Regions from separate parts of the Streptomyces sp. NPDC053665 genome, predicted to be linked through region 4. Evidence: riboswitches for the same ligand, from Rfam matches in the RefSeq annotation. Region 4 holds a riboswitch; each other region holds the start of a gene.
The links. A riboswitch is a leader RNA that binds a small molecule or an ion and turns the genes downstream of it on or off. The one in region 4 is predicted to bind cyclic di-AMP.

Region 1 (5,081 bases), on a different contig from region 4:
CGCACGACGGCACACGCGCGTGCGACGCCGCCGACCTGGCCCTGACCGTCCTCGGCGGCGGCGAGTCCTCCCGGCTGTACAACCGCCTGGTGCGGCGCGACCGTACGGCCGTCGCGGCCGGGTTCGGCCTGCTGCGGCTGGCCGGGGCGCCCTCGCTGGGCTGGCTGGACGTCAAGACGTCCGGTGACGTGGAGGTGCCGGTGATCGAGGCCGCCATCGACGAGGAGCTCGCCCGGTTCGCCGAGGAGGGCCCCACGGCCGAGGAGATGGAGCGCGCCCAGGCCCAGTTGGAGCGCGAGTGGCTGGACCGCCTCGGCACGGTCGCGGGCCGCGCCGACGAACTGTGCCGGTACGCCGTGCTGTTCGGTGACCCCCAGCTCGCCCTGACCGCCGTCCAGCGCGTGCTGGAGGTCACGGCCGAGGAGGTCCAGGAGGTCGCCAAGGCCCGCCTGCGCCCCGACAACCGCGCGGTGCTCGTCTACGAGCCCGTCGCCGACGAGACCGACGATGCCGGGGACACCGCACCCGCGGCCGGCGACGAGAACGAGGAGGCGGCCAAGTGACCGAGCTCGCCACGATGGACTTCCACCCCCGGCCGCAGGCGGGCGAGGCCAAGCCCTGGGCCTTCCCGGCCCCGGAGCGCGGCACTCTCGGCAACGGCCTGACGGTCCTGCGCTGCCACCGCCCCGGCCAGCAGGTCGTCGCCGTCGAGGTGCTGCTGCACGCGCCCCTGGACGCCGAGCCGGCCGGCCTGGACGGCGTCGCCACGATCATGGCGCGGGCCTTCTCCGAGGGCACCGACAAGCACTCCGCCGAGGAGTTCGCGGCCGAACTGGAGCGCGCGGGCGCCACCCTGGACGCGCACGCCGACCACCCCGGGGTCCGGATCAGCCTGGAGGTCCCGGCCTCCCGGCTCGAGAAGGGGCTCGGTCTGCTGGCCGACGCCCTGAGGGCGCCCGCGTTCGCGGACAGCGAGATCGAGCGGCTGGTCCGCAACCGCCTCGACGAGATCCCGCACGAGCTGGCCAATCCCTCGCGCCGGGCCGCCAAGGAGCTGTCCCGGCAGCTGTTCCCGGCGGACTCGCGCATGTCGCGGCCCCGGCAGGGCGGCGAGGAGACCGTCGCCGCGATCGACTCCGCGGCCGTACGCGGCTTCTACGAGAAGCACGTCCGGCCCGCCACGGCCACCGCCGTCGTCGTCGGCGACCTCACCGGCATCGACCTCGACGCCCTGCTCGGTGACACGCTGGGCGCCTGGACCGGCTCCCGTGCCGAGCCGCGTCCGGTGCCGCCGGTCACCGCCGACGACCGGGGCCGGGTCGTCATCGTCCACCGCCCGGGCGCCGTCCAGACGCAGCTGCTCATCGGCCGCACCGGCCCGGACCGGCACGACCGCGTCTGGCCCGCCCAGGTGCTCGGCACGTACTGCCTCGGCGGCACCCTGACGTCCCGTCTGGACCGCGTGCTGCGCGAGGAGAAGGGCTACACCTACGGGGTGCGGGCGTTCGCCCAGGTCCTGCGGTCCGCCCCGGACGGCACCGGCGCCTCGATGCTCGCCATCAGCGGTTCGGTGGACACGCCCAACACCGGTCCCGCCCTGCAGGACCTGTGGACCGTGCTGCGCACCCTGGCGGCCGAGGGGCTGACCGACGCCGAGCGGGACGTCGCCGTGCAGAACCTGGTCGGCGTCGCGCCGCTGAAGTACGAGACGGCGGCGGCCGTCGCCTCCACGCTGGCCGACCAGGTCGAGCAGCACCTGCCCGACGACTACCAGGCGGCGCTGTACCGGCAGCTCGCCGCGACCGGCACCGTGGAGGCCACCGCGGCGGTCGTCAGCGCCTTCCCCGTGGACCGTCTGGTGACCGTGCTCGTCGGTGACGCGACGCAGATCAAGGCGCCCGTCGAGGCCCTCGGCATCGGCGAAGTCTCGGTCGTCACCGCGGAGTAGGGCACACGCGCGCGGGAGCCCTGGTTGTCATCGAAGGCACCAGGGCTCCCTTATGCCCGAATTGGTACGGAGGAGGCCCGTCTGCCCTGTGGGATGCGCTACAAAAGGCGGGTTTCGTTTGGGAATTGAAAGCGGCGCCGCTTAGCGTCATCCGGGCTGTTCGTCAGGCAGTGCGCCGCACCCGCGGCACCGGACAGTCATCGCCGAGTCCCCGTACGGCGCGAGCCAGGGGAGCCGGGGACCCAACCGCAGTCCCTGGGGTGAATCGGACGCCCGCGCGAGCCGCGAGGGGGTCCGTAGGAGACCTTCCTGCTCCGAACCCGTCAGCTAACCCGGTAGGCGAGAAGGAAGGAAAGGACCAGCCACTTCATGGCGTTCACCCGCGCCACCGGGAAGCACCGTCGCCCCAGCCGCCTCCAGCGCGGCACGGCCCGTGCGGCGGGCGTCGCGGCTCTCGCCACGACCGGCGTCATCGGCACCGTGGCCGCTCCGGCCGCCTTCGCCGCCGAGCCGGCTCCCGAGCAGACCGGTCTCACCCCCGTCGTCACCATGGGCGACACCGTCGCCGAGCAGATCGACGCCCAGGCCGTCGCGCAGAAGCAGGCGGCCGAGGAGGCCGCCGCGAAGAAGAAGGCCGAGGAGGCCGCGCGCGAGCGGGCCGCCGAGGCGGCCAAGAAGGCCAAGGAAGCCGCCGAGAAGGCGCGCGAGGCCAAGGAGCGCGCCGCCCGCGAGGCCGAGCGCAAGCGCCTGAACACCTTCGTGTCCCCGATCTCCGGCTCGTACGTGTCGACCAGCTACCAGGCCAGCAGTGGCCTGTGGTCCTCCGGCAGCCACACCGGCGTCGACTTCCACGCCGCGACCGGCACCTCGGTCCACTCCGTCGGCGCCGGTACGGTCGTCGAGGCCGGCTGGGGCGGCGCGTACGGCAACCAGGTCGTGATCAAGATGAACGACGGCACGTACACCCAGTACGGCCACCTGTCGTCCATCGGCGTCTCGGTCGGCCAGCAGGTCACCCCCGGTCAGCAGATCGGCCTGTCCGGCGCGACCGGCAACGTCACCGGCCCGCACCTGCACTTCGAGGCCCGCACGAGCCCCGAGTACGGCTCCGACATGGACCCCGTCGCCTACCTCCGCTCGCACGGCGTCAACCTCTGACGTCACCCCGAGTTCCGTGAAAGCCCCGGCCCGCAGGCCGGGGCTTTTCGCGTCCCGGACGGCTCGTCGTCCAAAAACTTCTCCCTGATTTCCGTCCGCCGCCGGAAAGTGCGGCACATTGCCATAGAGTCACTCGCAATGAAGAGCCGTGGAGCGCGCGTCGGCGTTTTCCCCGGGAATCAGACGGAGGTCGGTCATGCGCATTCCCGCGCACTCGGTGTGCACCGCCATCCGGGACGACATCGTCGCCGGCGTCCACGCGCGCGGGGCCCGGCTCACCGAGGAGCTGCTGGCCCGCCGCTACGGCGTCTCCCGCGTTCCCGTGCGGGAGGCCCTGCGCACCCTGGAGGCCGAGGGCTTCGTGGTGACCAGACGGCACGCGGGCGCCTGCGTCGCCGAACCCACCGAGCAGGAGGCCGCCGACCTGCTGCAGATGCGGCTGCTGCTGGAGCCGCTCGGTGCGGCCCGGGCCGCGCAGCGCCGCACCGAGGCCCATCTCAAGGTCCTGCGCGGCCTGGTCCGGCTGGGCCGGGAGCGGGCGCGCCAGGGCGGCGGCGACGACCTGCGCTCCCTGGACGGCTGGTTCCACGAGACGCTGGCCCAGGCCTGCGGGAGCCCCGCGCTGACCGCGGTGCTCACCCAGCTCCGGCACAAGATCGCCTGGATGTACACGGTCGAGGCGCCGCCCGGCCCGGTGGAGTCGTGGAACGAGCACGGCGCGATCGTGGACGCCGTGGCGCGCGGCGACGGCGAGCGCGCGCGGGCGGCCGCGGCCCTGCACGTCGAGCGCGCGACCGCCGCCCACCGCCTGCGGTCCGGCTCGGCCGGGGAGCGCGCCGGGCGGGTGAGGAACTCGCAACATCCCGTCAACACGGCGAGCCCGCGGATTTAACGCGAGAGCCGTATACAAAGAGCAGGGAATTTCCGGAGCGCCGGAATTCCGCATGTCCGCTGCCCTGTTCCTGAAAATGCGGCATCCCGCGCATGCGGCCGTGCGTGTGCGTGCACGGAAATGCAGCCCCGAAATGCGAAGGGCCCATCCGGTCGACACCGAATGGGCCCCGCACGCGCCGGAGAGGCGCTCTCACATCAGACGGTCTCGGGCAGTTCCTCGAGACCCTCGGCAACCAGCTTGGCCAGCCGGTCCAGGGCGGCGTCCGCGCCCTCGGCGTCGGAGGCGAGGACGATCTCCTCGCCGCCCTGGGCGCCCAGACCCAGGACGGCCAGCATCGAGGCCGCGTTGACGGGGTTGCCGTCAGCCTTGGCGATCGTCACCGGGACGCCTGTGGCCGTGGCGGCTCGGACGAAGATGGAGGCGGGGCGGGCGTGGAGGCCCTCGGCCCAGCCGACGTTGACGCGGCGCTCAGCCATGTGTTGCTGCCCTTCGGTGTTCCGGGTTGTCTAGACCAGTTTCCCACACGTGAAGCCCACCGGGAGCGGCCCTGTCGTGCCACCGCCCCGGGGCGGAGATCGGATCGCGGCCTCGACCCGACCGACGCCCTCCACAGACTGCCCCGCGCCGCTGTCGGACGCGAGCCGTACTCTGGGGCCCATGCAGACCTCGCCGGACCGGCACGAGTACCCCGCCCACTGGGAGGCCGACGTGGTGCTGCGCGACGGTGGCACCGCACGCATCCGGCCCATCACCGTCGATGACGCCGATCGCCTCGTCAGCTTCTACGAGCAGGTCTCCGACGAGTCGAAGTACTACCGCTTCTTCGCGCCGTACCCTCGCCTGTCCGCCAAGGATGTCCACCGCTTCACGCACCACGACTTCGTGGACCGGGTGGGACTCGCGGCCACGGTCGGCGGCGAGTTCATCGCCACCGTACGCTACGACCGCATCGGCGCCGACGGAACGCCCGCGTCCGCTCCCGCCGACGAGGCCGAGGTCGCCTTCCTCGTCCAGGACGCCCACCAGGGCCGCGGAGTCGCCTCCGCCCTGCTCGAGCACATCGCCGCGGTCGCCCGGGAG
Region 2 (5,081 bases), on a different contig from region 4:
CTGGCGCACAGCCCGCACCTGGACCGGGTGTTCTTCGGCAACAGCGGCACCGAGGCGGTCGAGGGGGCACTGAAGTTCGCCCGGTTCGTCACCGGCAGGCCCAGGGTCCTGTACTGCGCGCACGCCTTCCACGGCCTGACCACCGGCGCGCTGTCCGTCAACGGCGAGTCCGCCTTCCGCGACGGCTTCGCCCCGCTGCTGCCCGACACGGCCGTGCCGCTCGGCGACCTCGACGCGTTGGAGCGGGAGCTGGACAAGGGCGACGTCGCGGCCCTGATCGTCGAGCCGATCCAGGGCAAGGGCGTGCTGGAGGGCCCGCCCGGCTGGCTGCGGGCCGCGCAGGAGCTGCTCCACCGGCGCGGGGCCCTGCTCATCGCCGACGAGGTGCAGACGGGCCTCGGCCGTACCGGCGACTTCTACGGCTACCAGCACGAGGACGGCGTGGAGCCGGACCTGGTGTGCGTGGCGAAGGCGCTGTCGGGCGGCTACGTCCCCGTCGGCGCCACCCTCGGCAAGGAGTGGATCTTCAAGAAGGTCTACTCGTCCATGGACCGGGTTCTGGTCCACTCGGCGAGCTTCGGGTCCAACGCCCAGGCCATGGCGGCCGGCCTGGCGGTGCTGTCGGTGATGGAGAACGAGCAGATCGTCGCCGGCGTCCGGGCCACCGGCGAGCTGCTCAGGTCCCGGCTCGCGGCGCTGACCGACCGCTACGAGATGCTCGCCGAGGTGCGCGGCCGGGGGCTGATGATCGGCATCGAGTTCGGCCGTCCGAAGTCGCTGAAGCTGCGCAGCCGCTGGGCCATGCTCCAGGCGGCCCGCAAGGGGCTGTTCGCGCAGATGGTCGTGGTGCCGCTGCTGCGGAAGCACCGGATCCTCACCCAGGTCTCCGGCGACCACATGGAGGTGATCAAGCTGATTCCGCCGCTGATCATCGGGGAGCGGGAGGTGGACCGGTTCGTCGAGGCGTTCACGGCCGTGATGGACGACGCCCACGACGGCGGACTGATGTGGGACTTCGGCAAGACCCTCGTCAAGCAGGCGGTCGCCAACCGCTGAATCCGGCCCGGTTTGCCTGAGAGGCAAGAAATTTGCCGCACAGGCAAACCTGCGGCTGAATGGAGGCATGAGCTCCTCCGCAAGCGAGCGGCCCCCAGCGGCCGGCTCGCCGGCCGAACCGGCCCCCGGCGCCCTGCCGGCCGCGGTCGCCCCGCAGCTGCGGGCGCTGCGGCGGCAGGCTTCCCTGACGCTGGAGGCCGCGGCCCGCGCCGCCGGGCTGTCGCCCGCGCACCTGTCCCGGCTGGAGACCGGCCGGCGCCAGCCCTCCCTGCCGATGCTGCTGGCACTCGCCCGCATCTACGGTACGACGGTCTCCGAACTGCTCGGCGAGACGGTCGCCGAACGGGACTCCGTCATCCGCGCCGCCGCCATGGAACCCACCGCGGCGGGCGGCTGGACCTACTGGCAGGCCGGCGCCCCCGGCCGCGGGATGCAGGCTCTGCGCGTGCACGTCCCCTTCGGCTCCCAGGGCGACATCGTGCGCGTCCACCCCGGGGAGGAGTGGCTGCACGTGCTGCGGGGCCGGCTCCGGCTGCGCCTGGCCGACACCCTGCACCGGCTGGCGCCCGGCGACAGCGCCCACTTCGACTCGCTGACCCCGCACCGCATCGCCGCCGAGGACCACGACGGCGTCGACCTGCTCTTCGTGCACACCCTGCTGCAGAGCCCCACGGCCGCCCTGTGCCTGGGCCCCAACCCTGGAGAGACGACATGAGCGACTTGGAGGAGAAGTTCCCCCGGGCCCTGTGGGTGCGCCTGCTGGTCTACCTGATCCTGGGACACGTCTTCGCCGCCTTCATCTACCTGCTGTTCGAGGTCGGGACGAAGTAGATCGCGGCCGGGGCCGGGGTCCGGGAGGGCCTCAGTCCAGCAGCCGCTCGCGCAGCCGCTCCCGGGTCTCGGGAGCGAGCCCCAGCCCCTGCTCCAGATAGGCGTCCACCCCGCCCCAGGTCTCCTCGATCGTGTCGAAGGCGGCCGTCAGGTACTCGGCGCGCGCGTCGAACAGGGGGCTGAGAAGTTCCATGACCTCGGGGGAGTACGCCGAGGCGTGCGAGCTGCTGCGGTGGACCTTGTAGCGGCGGTGCTTGGCGTTCGACTTCAGGTAGTCGTCGACGATCGCCTCCCGCTCGACGCCCACCGCCAGCAGCGTCACCGCCACCGACAGCCCCGCGCGGTCCTTGCCGGCCGCGCAGTGCATCAGTGCCGGGACGCTGTCCTGCGCCAGCGCGTGCAGGACCCGGGAGTGCTCGCCGGTGCGGTCCTTGACGATCGAGCGGTACGAGGCGATCATCCGGGCCGCGCCCTTGCCGTCGGCCAGGATCGCGCGCAACTGGTCCAGGTCGCCGTCGCGGACCATCGTCCAGAACTCGGCGCCGTCGGCCGGGTCGCTCAGGGGCAGGTTCACGTTGCGCACACCCGGCAGCGTGACGTCCGGCCCCTCCAGCTTCTGGTCGGCCGCGTTGCGGAAGTCGAAGATCGTGTGCAGGCCCAGTCCGGCCAGGAAGGCGGCGTCCTCCCCGGTCGCGTGCGCGAGGTGGCCGCTGCGGAACAGCACGCCCGGGCGCACCCGCCGTCCGTCCACCGTCGGCAGTCCGCCGACGTCGCGGAAATTGCGCACTCCGGTCAGCTCGGGCTCCGTCGACGGGACCTGCTGTGTCACGAGGGCTCCTCCCCATCGGTGCCCGCCGCCGCGGCTCGCCGGCGGGCACCACCCGACGATACGACATGCCTGCCTGGGGCAATCAGGTGTCCACAGGCGTCGCCGGCCGTCCCGGCCCTCGAGGGGCGGGCGACGGGGCGGCGGCCTCCCCGGTGCCGGGATCGTCGTCCATGTTGAGCGGAAGTGGCCGTTTGGTCCGAATGAGGCGCTTCGGCCGCTTCGCCACAACGTGCCCTGGTCGGCGCCGAGATGGGGCGAGGAGGCGTGACCATCGTCATATCCGTGACGATGTGTTGTCGCCATGTGCACGTAATTCAGGCGATTATCCGGGACATTGGGAAAAGCCGAAGATCGTGGATCCACGCTCGGTGACGGCGGAGAACACCGGCGCCTCAGGGAAAACACCGTCACGCGCAACCACAGGCTTGTCCCTTCGCGTCCCGGTCGCTTACGTTCCACACCGATCCGGACGGACGCCTAATCCTGCCGCCGCCCGGTGCCCGCACACACTGACCCGACGTACGGCAGGAGCGGGGGACCCACAGGTACGACGCCTGTTCCGGTTCCCGGAACGGCTTGGGGTTCAGTCGCGCCACGGCGCGGCCGGGCATCTCCAGCCCGCACCCGACAGCTCACCTCGCAGGCGACGGAGAGGAATTCGCCATGCCCGCGAAGGGTAAGCACCGCCGTCCCAAGACCCAGCGTTTCACCCGCTCCATCGCCGTCGCCGGCACCGGCGGCGCCGCTCTCGCGCTGCCGCTGATGGGAGCCGCCGGCGCCCACGCCGCCACCCCGCAGACGGCTCCGGACAAGGCGGTCCAGTCCGCTCCGGCCCCGGAGAAGAAGGCCGCCGAGAAGACCGCCGGCGCCCGCACGTACACCGTGAAGGCCGGCGACTACCTCGCGAGGATCGCCGCCGACCAGCACGTCAGCGGTGGCTGGAAGAAGCTGTACGCGGACAACCGCGACGCCGTCGGCGACGACCCGTCGCTGATCCACCCGGGCCTGAAGCTCTCCCTCGGCAAGAAGGCCGCCGCGAGCCAGGCCCCGGCGAAGCCCGCCCCCAAGGCCTCGGCGGAGAAGCCCGCGAAGAAGTCCGCCGCCGAGTCCTCCGCGGACACCTCCGCCAAGGCCGGCACCGCCGCGAAGCCGGCCGCCGCCGCGCCCGCCGCCCAGAGCAACGCCAGTGGCTTCTCGCTGCCGGTGGACGGCGCGTCCGTCGGCACCCCCTACCGCATGTCCGGCAGCATGTGGTCCAGCGGCTACCACACCGGTGTCGACTTCGTCGTCCCGACCGGCACCTCCCTCAAGGCCGTCGGCGCGGGCACGGTCGTCTCCGCCGGCTGGGGCGGCGCGTACGGCAACCAGGTCGTCATCAAGCTCAGCGACGGCAACTACGCCCAGTACGCCCACCTGTCGCAGCTGTCCGTCTCGGTCGGCCAGACCGTGACCGCCGGGCAGCAGATCGGCCTGTCGGGCGCGACCGGCAACGTCACCGGACCGCACCTGCACTTCGAGATCCGCACCACGCCCGACTACGGCTCGGACGTGGACCCGGTCGCCTACCTGCGCTCGCACGGCGTCTCCGTCGGCTGACCGACCGCACCCCCACCTGCCTGACACGCCGCCGAAGGCCGGACCCGAACGACCGGGTCCGGCCTTCGGCGTGTGGCGAGCACCCCCAACGCCCCCGTGGACATGCGTATTCCGAAGTTGACCAACCCTTGGGGAGTGGCCTTTCTCACCGCCCGTCAAGCCCTGCCTACGGTCGCGTAGGTCACATTCGAGGGTGAATCATGAACGGCTGTGGCAGACGATTCGAAGAGTGACAGCAAAGCAGTGATCGGGTCGTACGTGGCGCTGGGGGACAGCTTCACCGAGGGCGTCGGCGACCCCGGCCCCGACGGGGCGTTCGTCGGCTGGGCCGACCGGTTCGCCGTCCTGCTCGCCGACCTGAGGCCCGAGGGCGACTTCCGGTACGCGAACCTCGCCGTGCGCGGCAAGCTCCTCGACCAGATCGTGGCGGACCAGGTGCCGCGGGCCGTCGAACTGGCCCCGGACCTCGTCTCGTTCTGCGCCGGGGGCAACGACATCATTCGGCCCGGCACCGACCCCGACGAGGTGGCCGAGCGCTTCGAGCGGGCGCTGCTGCGGCTCACCGCCGCGGCCGGCACGGTGATGGTGACGACCGGGTTCGACACCCGGGGCGTGCCCGTGCTCAAGCACCTGCGCGGCAAGATCGCCACCTACAACGGACATGTCCGGGCCATCGCCGACCGGTACGGCTGCCCGGTGCTCGACCTGTGGTCCCTGCGCAGTGTCCAGGACCGCCGGGCCTGGGACGCCGACCGGCTGCACCTGTCTC
Region 3 (5,081 bases), on a different contig from region 4:
CGATGCCTCACCCGTACGTCCTGCTGTCCGCCGCCGTCTCCCTCGACGGCTACCTGGACGACACCGGACCCGAACGCCTGCTCCTGTCGAGCCCGGCCGACTTCGACCGGGTCGACGAGGTGCGCGCGTCCGTCGACGCGATCCTGGTCGGCGCGGGCACGATCCGGGCCGACAACCCCCGCCTCCTGGTCAACTCCCCGCAGCGCCGCGCCGCCCGTGCCGCCGCGGGCCGGTCCGAGTACCCCCTCAAGGTCACCGTCAGCGGCACCGGCGACCTCGACCCGGACGCCAACTTCTGGCACACCGGCGGCGAGAAGGTCCTCTACACCACCGACGAGGGCGCGCGGCGCGCCCGCGCCCTCGGCCTCGCCACCGACGTCGTCCCCCTGGGCGCGCGCCTCGACTGGCGCCGGCTCCTCACCCACCTGCACGACGTGCGGGGCGTGCGGCGGCTGATGGTCGAGGGCGGCGGCCTGATCCACACCCAGCTGCTCACCCAGGAGCTCGCCGACGAGATCCAGCTGGTCCTCGCCCCGCTCTTCGTGGGCGACCCCGCCGCGCCCCGCCTCTTCGGCCCCGGCGGCTACCCGCCCGGCCGGCTGCGGCTGCTCGACACCCGCCGGATCGAGGACGTCGTCCTGATGCGCTACGAACCGACCGCCCCCGGCACCGGGCCGCTCCCGGTCGCCGCCGACCATCACTGGCTGGCCGCGGCCTGCGAGCTGGCGGAGCACTGCCCGCCCTCCGGGACCGCGTTCAGCGTCGGGGCGGTGGTGGTCGCGGCCGACGGCACCGAACTGGCCCGCGGCCACTCACGCGAGGGCGGCGACCCGGTCGTGCACGCCGAGGAGGCGGCCCTGGCCAAGCTCGACCCGGCCGACCCCAGGCTGGCCGGGGCGACCGTCTACAGCAGCCTCGAACCCTGCGCCCGCCGCGCCTCGCGCCCGGCACCCTGCGCCCGGCTGATCCTCGACGCGGGCGTGCGGCGGGTCGTCACGGCCTGGCGCGAGCCGGACACCTTCGTGGCCGGGGCCGACGGCAGCGGAGTCCTGGCCGCCGGGGGAGCGCAGGTCGTCGTCCTGTCCGAGCACGAGGAGCGGGCCAAGGCGCCGAACCGGCATCTGGTGACCTGAGCGCAGCACCGGTACGGGGTGTGCGCGAGGCGTCCCGCGGATGGCGTACACTGGTGAACACAACGACGCGGGGTGGAGCAGCTCGGTAGCTCGCTGGGCTCATAACCCAGAGGTCGCAGGTTCAAATCCTGTCCCCGCTACTGAAGGCCGAGGGCCGGAATCCGAAAGGGTTCCGGCCCTCGATGCGTCGTCCCTCCGGCCTCATGGGCCTTTTCTCTCCGGCCTTCCGGGCCGTTTCCCTCCAGCCGTCGACCGGCCGTCACACACGGTGAGTGAACCGCCTCACAGCGCATAACAACTGACACACCGTCAAGTACCGTGCGAGGCCCGGGAGGCGGTCAACTCGCCCGATTCACCCCGGTCATGGCAGGTTGGTCCGCGCGAAAAAGGTTAATGATCAAGCGGAAGCGCTGGAATACGCACCGCGCCATCCATTAACGTTCGATAACGCAGCGCGGTCGTCCCAGCCGTCACAGAAGGCGGCTCCGTGCGCACGCGCCGAATCCCGCGAGGGAACCGGGGAACCACCACTTGGGGTGAATCGGGCGGATGCCGCCGTGGCAGCACGGCAGGTATACGCGCGTAGGAGACCTTCCTGCTCCGAACCCGTCAGCTAACCCGGTAGGCGAGAAGGAAGGAAAGGAGCACGCCCACGTGGCGTCCAACCGGCCTGCCCCCGCTGCCCCGTTCGCGGCGGACCAGCGCGACCCCGAGACCTTCGGCTTCGGCCGTCAGCGCACCGACGAGGGCCCGTTCCAGGAGTGGAACCCCACCGCGGAGTCCATCCGCCCCGTCCGTGGCCGGCACCGCGTCTCCAAGCAGCGCGGCGGAGGACTCGCCCGCAGCTCCACCGTCCTCGGTGTCGGCGTCATAGCCGCCGTCGGCGCGGGCGGCATGGCCAGCGCCCAGACCGGCAAGCCGCCGGTGTCGATCTCCGTCCCGGACCTTCCCTCGGTGGGTTCCCTCCTCTCGGACGACGACACCCCCGAAGGTTCCGCCACCCCGCTCAGCAGCCTGGGCACCACGACCGCCGAGGCCGAGCCGGGCACCGACGGCGCCGGTGAGGCCCTGCGCGCCCGGATCATGGCCCAGGTCGAGCACCAGCAGGACCAGATCGACACCAAGGCCGCCCAGGACGCCGCGGCCGCCGCCGAGAAGGCGGCCCAGGAGGCCGTCGCCAAGGCCGAGAAGGAGGCCAAGGCCAAGGCCGCCGAGGCGAAGAAGAAGGCGGAGGAGGCGGCCGAGAAGAAGGCCGAGGCCGAGCGGCTCGCCGCCCTCGCGAAGCAGTACACGCTGCCGACCTCCTCGTACACCCTCACCTCCACCTTCGGCCAGGCCGGCGCCTACTGGTCCTCCGGCTACCACACCGGCCTCGACTTCGCCGCCCCCACGGGCACGCCGATCAAGGCGGTCCACAGCGGCACCATCACCGAGGCGGGCTGGAACGGCTCCTACGGCTACAAGACCGTCCTCACCCTCGATGACGGCACCGAGATCTGGTACGCGCACCAGTCGTCGATCGGCGTCAGCGTCGGCCAGAAGGTCGGCACGGGCGACGTCATCGGCCGCGTCGGCGCCACCGGCAACGTCACCGGCGCCCACCTCCACCTCGAAGTCCACTCCAGCGGCTCCGCGAGCGGCATCGACCCCATGGCGTGGCTGCGGGGCAAGGGACTCACCCCGTAGACGCACCGCGCCCGTCGAAGCACCGGCAGCCCTGACGACGACCCCCCGGCGTCAGGGCTGCCGGTTTTCGGTGACCGGGGTGTTTGCCCGGGTTCGTTTGCCCGGGTTTGTTTGCCCGGGTTTTGTGCGGCTCCCGGAATGGGCCGTTCCGTACGGTCGTTGACGCCGGGTATGACTGCTACGACGACTCTGCGCAAGCTCGGCTCCTCCGACCTCGAGGTCTTCCCGCTCGCCCTCGGCGGCAACGTCTTCGGCTGGACCGCCGACGAGGACCGGTCCTTCGCCGTCCTCGACGCCTACACCGCGGCCGGTGGCAACTTCGTCGACACCGCCGACGTCTACTCGGCGTGGGTCGACGGCAACCGGGGCGGTGAGTCCGAGACCATCCTCGGCCGGTGGCTCCGGGCGCGCGGGAACCGCTCCGAGGTCGTCGTCGCCACGAAGGTGAGCCAGCACCCCGACTTCCAGGGGCTGTCCGCCGCCACCATCAAGGCCGCCGCCGACGCCTCCCTGCGCCGGCTGGGTACCGACCACATCGACCTGTACTACACCCACTACGACCGGCCCGAGGTGCCCGTCGAGGAGATCATCGGCGCCCTCGACGCGCTCGTGAAGGCCGGCAAGGTGCGGCACATCGCCGCCTCCAACATCTCCGCGGAGCGGCTGCGGGAGTCCCTGGAGTTCTCCGACCGCGAGGGACTGGCCCGCTACGTCGCCCTCCAGCCCCACTACAACCTGGTCTCCCGCGACACCTACGAGGGCGGGCTCCAGGACCTCGCCGAGCGCAGCGGCCTCGCGGCCGTGCCGTACTACGCCCTCGCGTCGGGCTTCCTCACGGGCAAGTACCGGCCCGGCACGACCGTCGAGAGCGCGCGGGCCGGGGGCGCGGCCAGGCACCTGGAGACGGAGCGCGGGCGCCGGGTGCTCGACGCGCTCGACGAGATCGCCGCGGCGCACGAGGTGCCGGTGGCGACGGTCGCCCTGGCGTGGCTCGCCGCCCGGCCGACCGTCGTCGCGCCGATCGCCTCCGCGCGGACGGTGGAGCAGCTGCCGGCGCTGGTGGGGGTGGCGCGGCTGACCCTGACGGAGGCGGAGACCGCCCGGCTCGACGAGGCCTCCGCCTGACGGAGCGAGGGGGAGCGGCGGCTCAGCGACGGCTGCGTGGCGGCTCAGCGGCGGCTGCGTGGTGGCTGCGTGGTGGCTGAGTGGTGGCTGCGTGGTGGCTGAGCGGCGGTTTTGGAGCGGCTCAGTAGCGGCTCCGTGGCGGCTCAGGAGCGGTAGGGGTTGTACGCCGGGTGGGGAGCCGGCCGGTGGGGCTGGCCGTACGCGCCGTGCGCGCTGTTTGCGCCGTATGCGCCGTACACCCCGTGCACCGGCCAGGGCGGCGCCATCGCCGGGGGTGGCGGGGAGGTCACCCGGGCCGCGTGGACCAGGGCCGGGCGGGCCGCCTCCCGGCGCCGCCACAGCTCGCCGAGCAGTTCCTGCTCGCGGACGGTGAACCCGGCGCCGGCCCGGCCGCGGCGGGCCCGGTGCCGGAGGAACGCGAGGGACGTCGCGTACGCCTCGTACCGGGCCACCTCGCGCGCCGCGGCCCTGCCCGCGTGGCGCCGGGCGTGGGCGCGGGCGATCCGCCGGGCCCGCATCGAGCCCAGCGCGTACGGCTCCGCCGGGTCCAGCCAGCCGGCCACCGCGTACGCGGGCAACTCCTCGCGCACGGTCCGCAGCTCCCGTTGCCGGGTCCAGATCACCAGCCAGGTCAGCAGGCCGAAGATCGGCACCATGAACGCCGCGTACACGGCGAAGAAGCCGTACTCGCCGAACGACGCGGAGCCGTTCCACATCGCGTGCATGCCCATCGCCAGCAGCAGCCCGGCGAGCGGGAACGCCACCCGGCGGAACCGGGCGCGGTCCCCGGCGAGCGCGGCGACGCCGAAGCCGATGCCGGTGAGGACCGTGAACAGGGGGTGGGCGAACGGCGACATGATGATGCGGACGAAGAAGGTCGCCGCCGTGACGGACGCGATGCCCGTGCCGCCGGTCATCTGGTCCGTGCCGAAGGCGGTGCCCAGGTAGAGGATGTTCTCGGTGAACGCGAAGCCGGTCGCCGTGACGCCGGCCACGACGACGCCGTCGATGATCCCGGTGAAGTCGCGGCGCCGGAACAGGAAGACCAGCAGGACGGCCGCCGCCTTGGCGGACTCCTCGACCACCGGCGCTATCACCGTCGCGCCGAGCGTGTCCGCGCTGGACGGGTCCGCGGTG
Region 4 (5,081 bases):
GTCACCGTCGCCCCCGCCAGGCTCCGGCTCTCCTCGTCGCGGCCGGAGTGACCGGCTCCGCCATCGCGATCCCGCTCCTCGGGGCCTCCGGTGCCAGCGCTGCGGACGGCGCCACCTGGGACCGGATCGCGGACTGCGAGACCGGCGGGGCCTGGAGCCAGAACAGCGGCAACGGCTACTACGGCGGCCTCGCGCTCTCCCAGGAGGACTGGGAGAGTCACGGCGGTCTCGACTACGCCGCGAGCGCCGATCTGGCCAGCCGTTCGCAGCAGATAGCCGTGGCCGAGAGAATCCTCGCCGAACAGGGGGTCGGCGCCTGGCACACCTGCGGGCTCCTCTCCGGCCTCGAGAAGGGTGCGTCGGGTTCGGGCGATGCGTCCGGCTCGTCCGGCTCGTCCGGTGACTCCGCTCCGACGGACTCGCCCGGACTGCTCGACTCGCTCGGATCCTCCGGGTCCTCCGCCTCGCCCTCCCCGTCCGCATCGTCCCCGTCGTCTTCCCCGTCCGGCTCGGCGTCACCTGACGCTTCGTCGGCATCTCGGGGCGAATCGGATGATTCCGGTACATCGCGCGCCTCTCGCAGTGCCGATCGGGGGTCGGCCGGCTCGCGGTCGGCCACGCCCGAGAGCGAGGCATCCGGCAAGTCCCGCCCGAGCGACGGCTCCTCGGCCGCGGCGGACACCGGTTCCGGCCGGCACCGCGGCCCCAGTGCCGACGAGAGCACCGAGTCCGCGGACGGCGCTGCGAACGGGTCCTCGGGGCGCCACGCCTCGCGCGACGAGAAGGGCTCCGACGAGAAGTCGGAGGGCGCCTACATCGTCGGCGTCGGGGACAGCGCCTGGTCCATCGCCGACTCCCTCCGGATCGACGGGGGATGGGACGAGTTGTACGCCGGGGGCGAGAAGGCCGCCGACAGCGATGCGGAGCCCGTTCTGCCCGGTCAGACGCTTACCGCAGAGGACGAAACGGACGGGAAGTAGCCGTTCGGGCAGTGCGGGAACGGCGGCGGAAGTCGCCCCGAATCGACGCGAGTTCACGCCATGTTTCGCGGCCTATGTCCCGTATAAACGTGGTGAGAGATAGGTCTCAGAAGCCTTGATCGTCTTTGAAATTCCGGCGATCGCCTGTCTACGGTCGTGACCGCTCGCCACCGCGAGCCCCGGCGGCCGCAACGCCGAATCCTGCCAGCGGCCGTACGGGAACAGTCGTCGCGTCAAGCGCCGTAGGCAGGAGCGGGGGACCCAAGGTAGGTGCCCGACCGGCTCGTTGAGCCGGAAGGGCTAGGGGTGGAGCCGCGTCCCGTGAGGGACGTGGCCGGGCAACTCAACCGGCCCGAACCCGACAGCTCACCTCGCAGGCGTCGGTGAGGGGATCCATCCATGCTGTTTTCCGGCAAGGGCAAGCACCGTCGTCCGTCCAAGGCCACTCGCGCCATCGCCGTCGCCGGTGTCGCCTCCGCCGCCGTCGCCGCTCCGCTGATGGCGGCCGGCAACGCCTCCGCCGCCACCGCCTCCGAGTGGGACGCCGTCGCCCAGTGCGAGTCCGGCGGCAACTGGTCCATCAACACCGGCAACGGCTACTACGGCGGTCTGCAGTTCTCCGCCTCCACGTGGGCCGGTTACGGCGGCACGCAGTACGCCTCCACCGCCGACAAGGCCTCGAAGGCGCAGCAGATCGAGATCGCCGAGAAGGTCCTCGCCAGCCAGGGCAAGGGTGCCTGGCCGGTCTGCGGCAAGGGCCTGTCGAGCGCCGGTTACACCGGCGGCGGTTCCACCGACTCCGGCAGCTCCGCCGGCTCCTCGCAGCAGAACCAGCAGAGCCAGCAGAACCAGCAGGGCACCGAGTCCCGCGAGACCGAGCAGCAGCCGGCCTCCCGTTCCGACGAGCGCCCGGCCGCCAAGAAGACCGTCACCACCCCGACCGGCAAGAAGGTCAAGAAGGGCGACGGCGAGTACAAGGTCGTCAAGGGCGACACCCTCAGCTCGATCGCGGCCGAGGAGAAGGTCAAGGGCGGCTGGGAGAAGCTGTTCCGGCTGAACAAGGACATCGTCGAGGACGCCAACCTCATCTACCCGGGCCAGCAGCTGCACCTGAAGTAAGCAGCAGCTCCCACCGCCGCAGGGCGGTCCGCACCGCACACCCGCGGTCCGGCCGCCCGGCGGCCCCGCCCTCGCGGGAGGCCCTCGCCCTGACAGGCGGCCCCCCGCCGCACGGGCGGGACCCCCGTCCCCACGGGCTCCCCGCCCCGGTGCGCGTTCCCCCGTACGCACCGGGGCGGGGTCATGTCCGCCCGGGCTCCGGGGGCCGAGTTTCGGCCCGTTGCGGCGAACCGCCTTTGTTCCGTTCGGAAACAATTTACTCTCGGTTCTGTCCATGGGGTGGGCGACCCGGTGGCCGATCGCCCCGGGCCGGTTAGGCTCATGTCGCGAGCCACCGGGCCCGCACCCCGCCGGGTCCACGCGACCCGCGTCACCGCGTCACATAAGAAGGAGATGCTCGTGCCGTCCATCGACGTCGTCGTAGCCCGGGAAATCCTGGACTCCCGAGGCAACCCCACGGTCGAGGTCGAGGTCGGCCTCGACGACGGCAGCACCGGCCGTGCCGCCGTCCCGTCCGGCGCCTCCACGGGCGCCTTCGAGGCCATCGAGCTCCGCGACGGCGACTCGAACCGCTACCTCGGCAAGGGTGTGGAGAAGGCCGTCCTCGCGGTCATCGAGCAGATCGGCCCGGAGCTGGTCGGTTACGACGCCACCGAGCAGCGCCTGATCGACCAGGCGATGTTCGACCTGGACGCCACCGACAACAAGGGCTCGCTCGGCGCCAACGCCATCCTCGGCGTCTCCCTCGCCGTCGCCCACGCCGCCTCCGAGGCCAGCGACCTGCCGCTGTTCCGCTACCTGGGCGGCCCGAACGCGCACCTGCTGCCGGTGCCGATGATGAACATCCTGAACGGCGGCTCGCACGCCGACTCCAACGTGGACATCCAGGAGTTCATGATCGCGCCGATCGGCGCGGAGTCCTTCTCCGAGGCCCTGCGCTGGGGCGCCGAGGTCTACCACACGCTGAAGAAGGTCCTGAAGGGCAAGGGCCTGGCCACCGGCCTCGGCGACGAGGGCGGCTTCGCCCCGAACCTCGGCTCCAACCGCGAGGCCCTCGACCTCATCCTCGAGGCCATCAAGGAAGCCGGCTACACCCCCGGCGAGCAGATCGCCCTCGCGCTCGACGTGGCCGCCTCCGAGTTCTACAAGGACGGCGTCTACACCTTCGAGGGCAAGGAGCGCTCGGCGGCCGAGATGACCGAGTACTACGCGGAGCTCGTGGACGCGTACCCGCTCGTCTCCATCGAGGACCCGCTGTTCGAGGACGACTGGGAGGGCTGGAAGACCATCACCGCCAAGCTCGGTGACAAGGTCCAGCTCGTCGGCGACGACCTGTTCGTCACCAACCCCGAGCGTCTCGCCCGCGGCATCGAGGAGGGCGCCGCCAACGCCCTGCTGGTGAAGGTGAACCAGATCGGCTCGCTGACCGAGACCCTGGACGCCGTGGAGCTCGCCCAGCGCAACGGCTTCAAGTGCATGATGTCCCACCGCTCCGGCGAGACCGAGGACGTCACCATCGCCGACCTGGCCGTCGCCACCAACTGCGGCCAGATCAAGACCGGCGCCCCGGCCCGCTCCGAGCGCGTCGCCAAGTACAACCAGCTGCTGCGCATCGAGGAGATCCTCGACGACGCCGCGGTCTACGCCGGCCGCAGCGCCTTCCCGCGCTTCAAGGGCTGACGGCGACAGACCCGGCTCGTCGGCAGCAGCGTCGTACGTACGTCCCCGGACTCGGTCCCGTACCGTGTCCGGGGACGTACGCGCGTATGACGGTGGAGCGGGAGGCGGACTGACATGGCCGTGAAGGACCGGGACCGGTTCTCCACCGCGACCAGGATCCGGCTGCTCGGTGAGCAGACCGCGGCCCGGGTCTACCGCTCCCAGACCAGGCGCCAGGCCCGCCGCTCCCGGCTGACCGGCCGGGCGGCGCTGCTCGCGCTGGTGCTGTGCTCGCTGATCGTGGCCCTGGCCTGGCCGATGCGCCAGTACGTCTCCCAGCGCGCCGAGATCGAGGACCTGCAACGCGAGCAGCAGCAGGCGCGCGAGCGCGTCGAGCGGCTGCGCGACGCCAAGGCGCGCTGGCAGGACGACGCGTACGCGGAGCAGCAGATCCGGCAGCGGTTGCACTACGTCATGCCGGGGGAGACGGGGTTCGTCGTCGTCGACCCGGACGCGGCCGAGCAGTCGCGCACCGACCTGGGCGCGGCGGACCGCCCCTGGTACGCCAACGTCTGGGACGGGGTCGACAAGGCAGACGACTCCGACCGCTGAAACGCGCCCCAGTGACCCCGCAGAGAACCCAGAGAAAGACACCCTGAAGACAGTCATGGAAACGCCCCCGCCGACCACCCCGCGCACCGAGCCCACCGACGCGGACGTCGAGGCCTTCAAGCAGCAGCTCGGTCGGCCCCCGCGCGGACTGCGGGCCATCGCGCACCGCTGCCCCTGCGGACAGCCCGACGTCGTGGAGACGGCCCCGCGCCTGCCCGACGGCACGCCCTTCCCGACGCTGTACTACCTGACGTGCCCGAAGGCCAACTCGGCGATCGGCACGCTGGAGGCGAACGGCGTGATGAAGGAGATGACCGAGCGCCTGGCCGCGGACCCGGAGCTGGCGGCGGCGTACCGGGCGGCCCACGAGGACTACGTCCGGCGCCGCGACGAGATCGAGGAGCTGAAGAACTTCCCGAGCGCGGGCGGCATGCCGGACCGCGTGAAGTGCCTGCACGTGCTGGTCGCGCACTCGCTGGCCGCGGGCCCGGGCGTGAACCCGCTGGGCGACGAGGCACTGGCCATGCTGCCGGAGTGGTGGCGCAAGGGGGCCTGCGTGACGCCCGCCGGCCCGCCGAGCGGCGACGGCTGGCAGGTCGACGGCACGGACTCGGGGTACTTCGCCGTCAAGCCGCTCGAGGAGGACGGCCGATGACCCGGGTCGCCGCCGTGGACTGCGGCACGAACTCCATCCGCCTGCTGGTCGCCGAC

Region 1: it holds a riboswitch for cyclic di-AMP, as region 4 does, so the genes downstream of both, ACZ6ZN_RS07110 (M23 family metallopeptidase) here and ACZ6ZN_RS26195 (transglycosylase family protein) in region 4, are expected to answer to the same signal.
Region 2: it holds a riboswitch for cyclic di-AMP, as region 4 does, so the genes downstream of both, ACZ6ZN_RS03195 (M23 family metallopeptidase) here and ACZ6ZN_RS26195 (transglycosylase family protein) in region 4, are expected to answer to the same signal.
Region 3: it holds a riboswitch for cyclic di-AMP, as region 4 does, so the genes downstream of both, ACZ6ZN_RS20135 (M23 family metallopeptidase) here and ACZ6ZN_RS26195 (transglycosylase family protein) in region 4, are expected to answer to the same signal.

The regions. Positions count from the first base shown of each region.
Region 1 covers NZ_JBVJKK010000001.1:1,621,421-1,626,501, reverse strand. The annotation lists gene ACZ6ZN_RS07120 (M16 family metallopeptidase) at 1-563, shown strand, start outside; gene ACZ6ZN_RS07115 (M16 family metallopeptidase) at 560-1,948, shown strand; cyclic di-AMP (ydaO/yuaA leader) riboswitch at 2,140-2,304, shown strand; gene ACZ6ZN_RS07110 (M23 family metallopeptidase) at 2,318-3,106, shown strand; gene ACZ6ZN_RS07105 (GntR family transcriptional regulator) at 3,303-3,998, shown strand; gene ACZ6ZN_RS07100 (HPr family phosphocarrier protein) at 4,196-4,477, opposite strand; gene ACZ6ZN_RS07095 (bifunctional acetate--CoA ligase family protein/GNAT family N-acetyltransferase) at 4,659-5,081, shown strand, end outside.
Region 2 covers NZ_JBVJKK010000001.1:737,696-742,776, reverse strand. The annotation lists gene ACZ6ZN_RS03215 (aspartate aminotransferase family protein) at 1-1,056, shown strand, start outside; gene ACZ6ZN_RS03210 (helix-turn-helix domain-containing protein) at 1,124-1,771, shown strand; gene ACZ6ZN_RS03205 (DUF6126 family protein) at 1,768-1,887, shown strand; gene ACZ6ZN_RS03200 (tyrosine-protein phosphatase) at 1,919-2,716, opposite strand; cyclic di-AMP (ydaO/yuaA leader) riboswitch at 3,221-3,375, shown strand; gene ACZ6ZN_RS03195 (M23 family metallopeptidase) at 3,380-4,312, shown strand; gene ACZ6ZN_RS03190 (SGNH/GDSL hydrolase family protein) at 4,556-5,081, shown strand, end outside.
Region 3 covers NZ_JBVJKK010000005.1:20,731-25,811, reverse strand. The annotation lists gene ACZ6ZN_RS20145 (dihydrofolate reductase family protein) at 3-1,133, shown strand; tRNA gene ACZ6ZN_RS20140 (tRNA-Met) at 1,200-1,273, shown strand; cyclic di-AMP (ydaO/yuaA leader) riboswitch at 1,620-1,775, shown strand; gene ACZ6ZN_RS20135 (M23 family metallopeptidase) at 1,788-2,819, shown strand; gene ACZ6ZN_RS20130 (aldo/keto reductase) at 2,991-3,944, shown strand; gene ACZ6ZN_RS20125 (PrsW family intramembrane metalloprotease) at 4,088-5,081, opposite strand, start outside.
Region 4 covers NZ_JBVJKK010000007.1:81,964-87,044, reverse strand. The annotation lists gene ACZ6ZN_RS26200 (transglycosylase family protein) at 1-980, shown strand, start outside; cyclic di-AMP (ydaO/yuaA leader) riboswitch at 1,209-1,375, shown strand; gene ACZ6ZN_RS26195 (transglycosylase family protein) at 1,380-2,099, shown strand; gene eno (phosphopyruvate hydratase) at 2,499-3,779, shown strand; gene ACZ6ZN_RS26185 (FtsB family cell division protein) at 3,894-4,370, shown strand; gene ACZ6ZN_RS26180 (DUF501 domain-containing protein) at 4,426-5,025, shown strand; gene ACZ6ZN_RS26175 (Ppx/GppA phosphatase family protein) at 5,022-5,081, shown strand, end outside.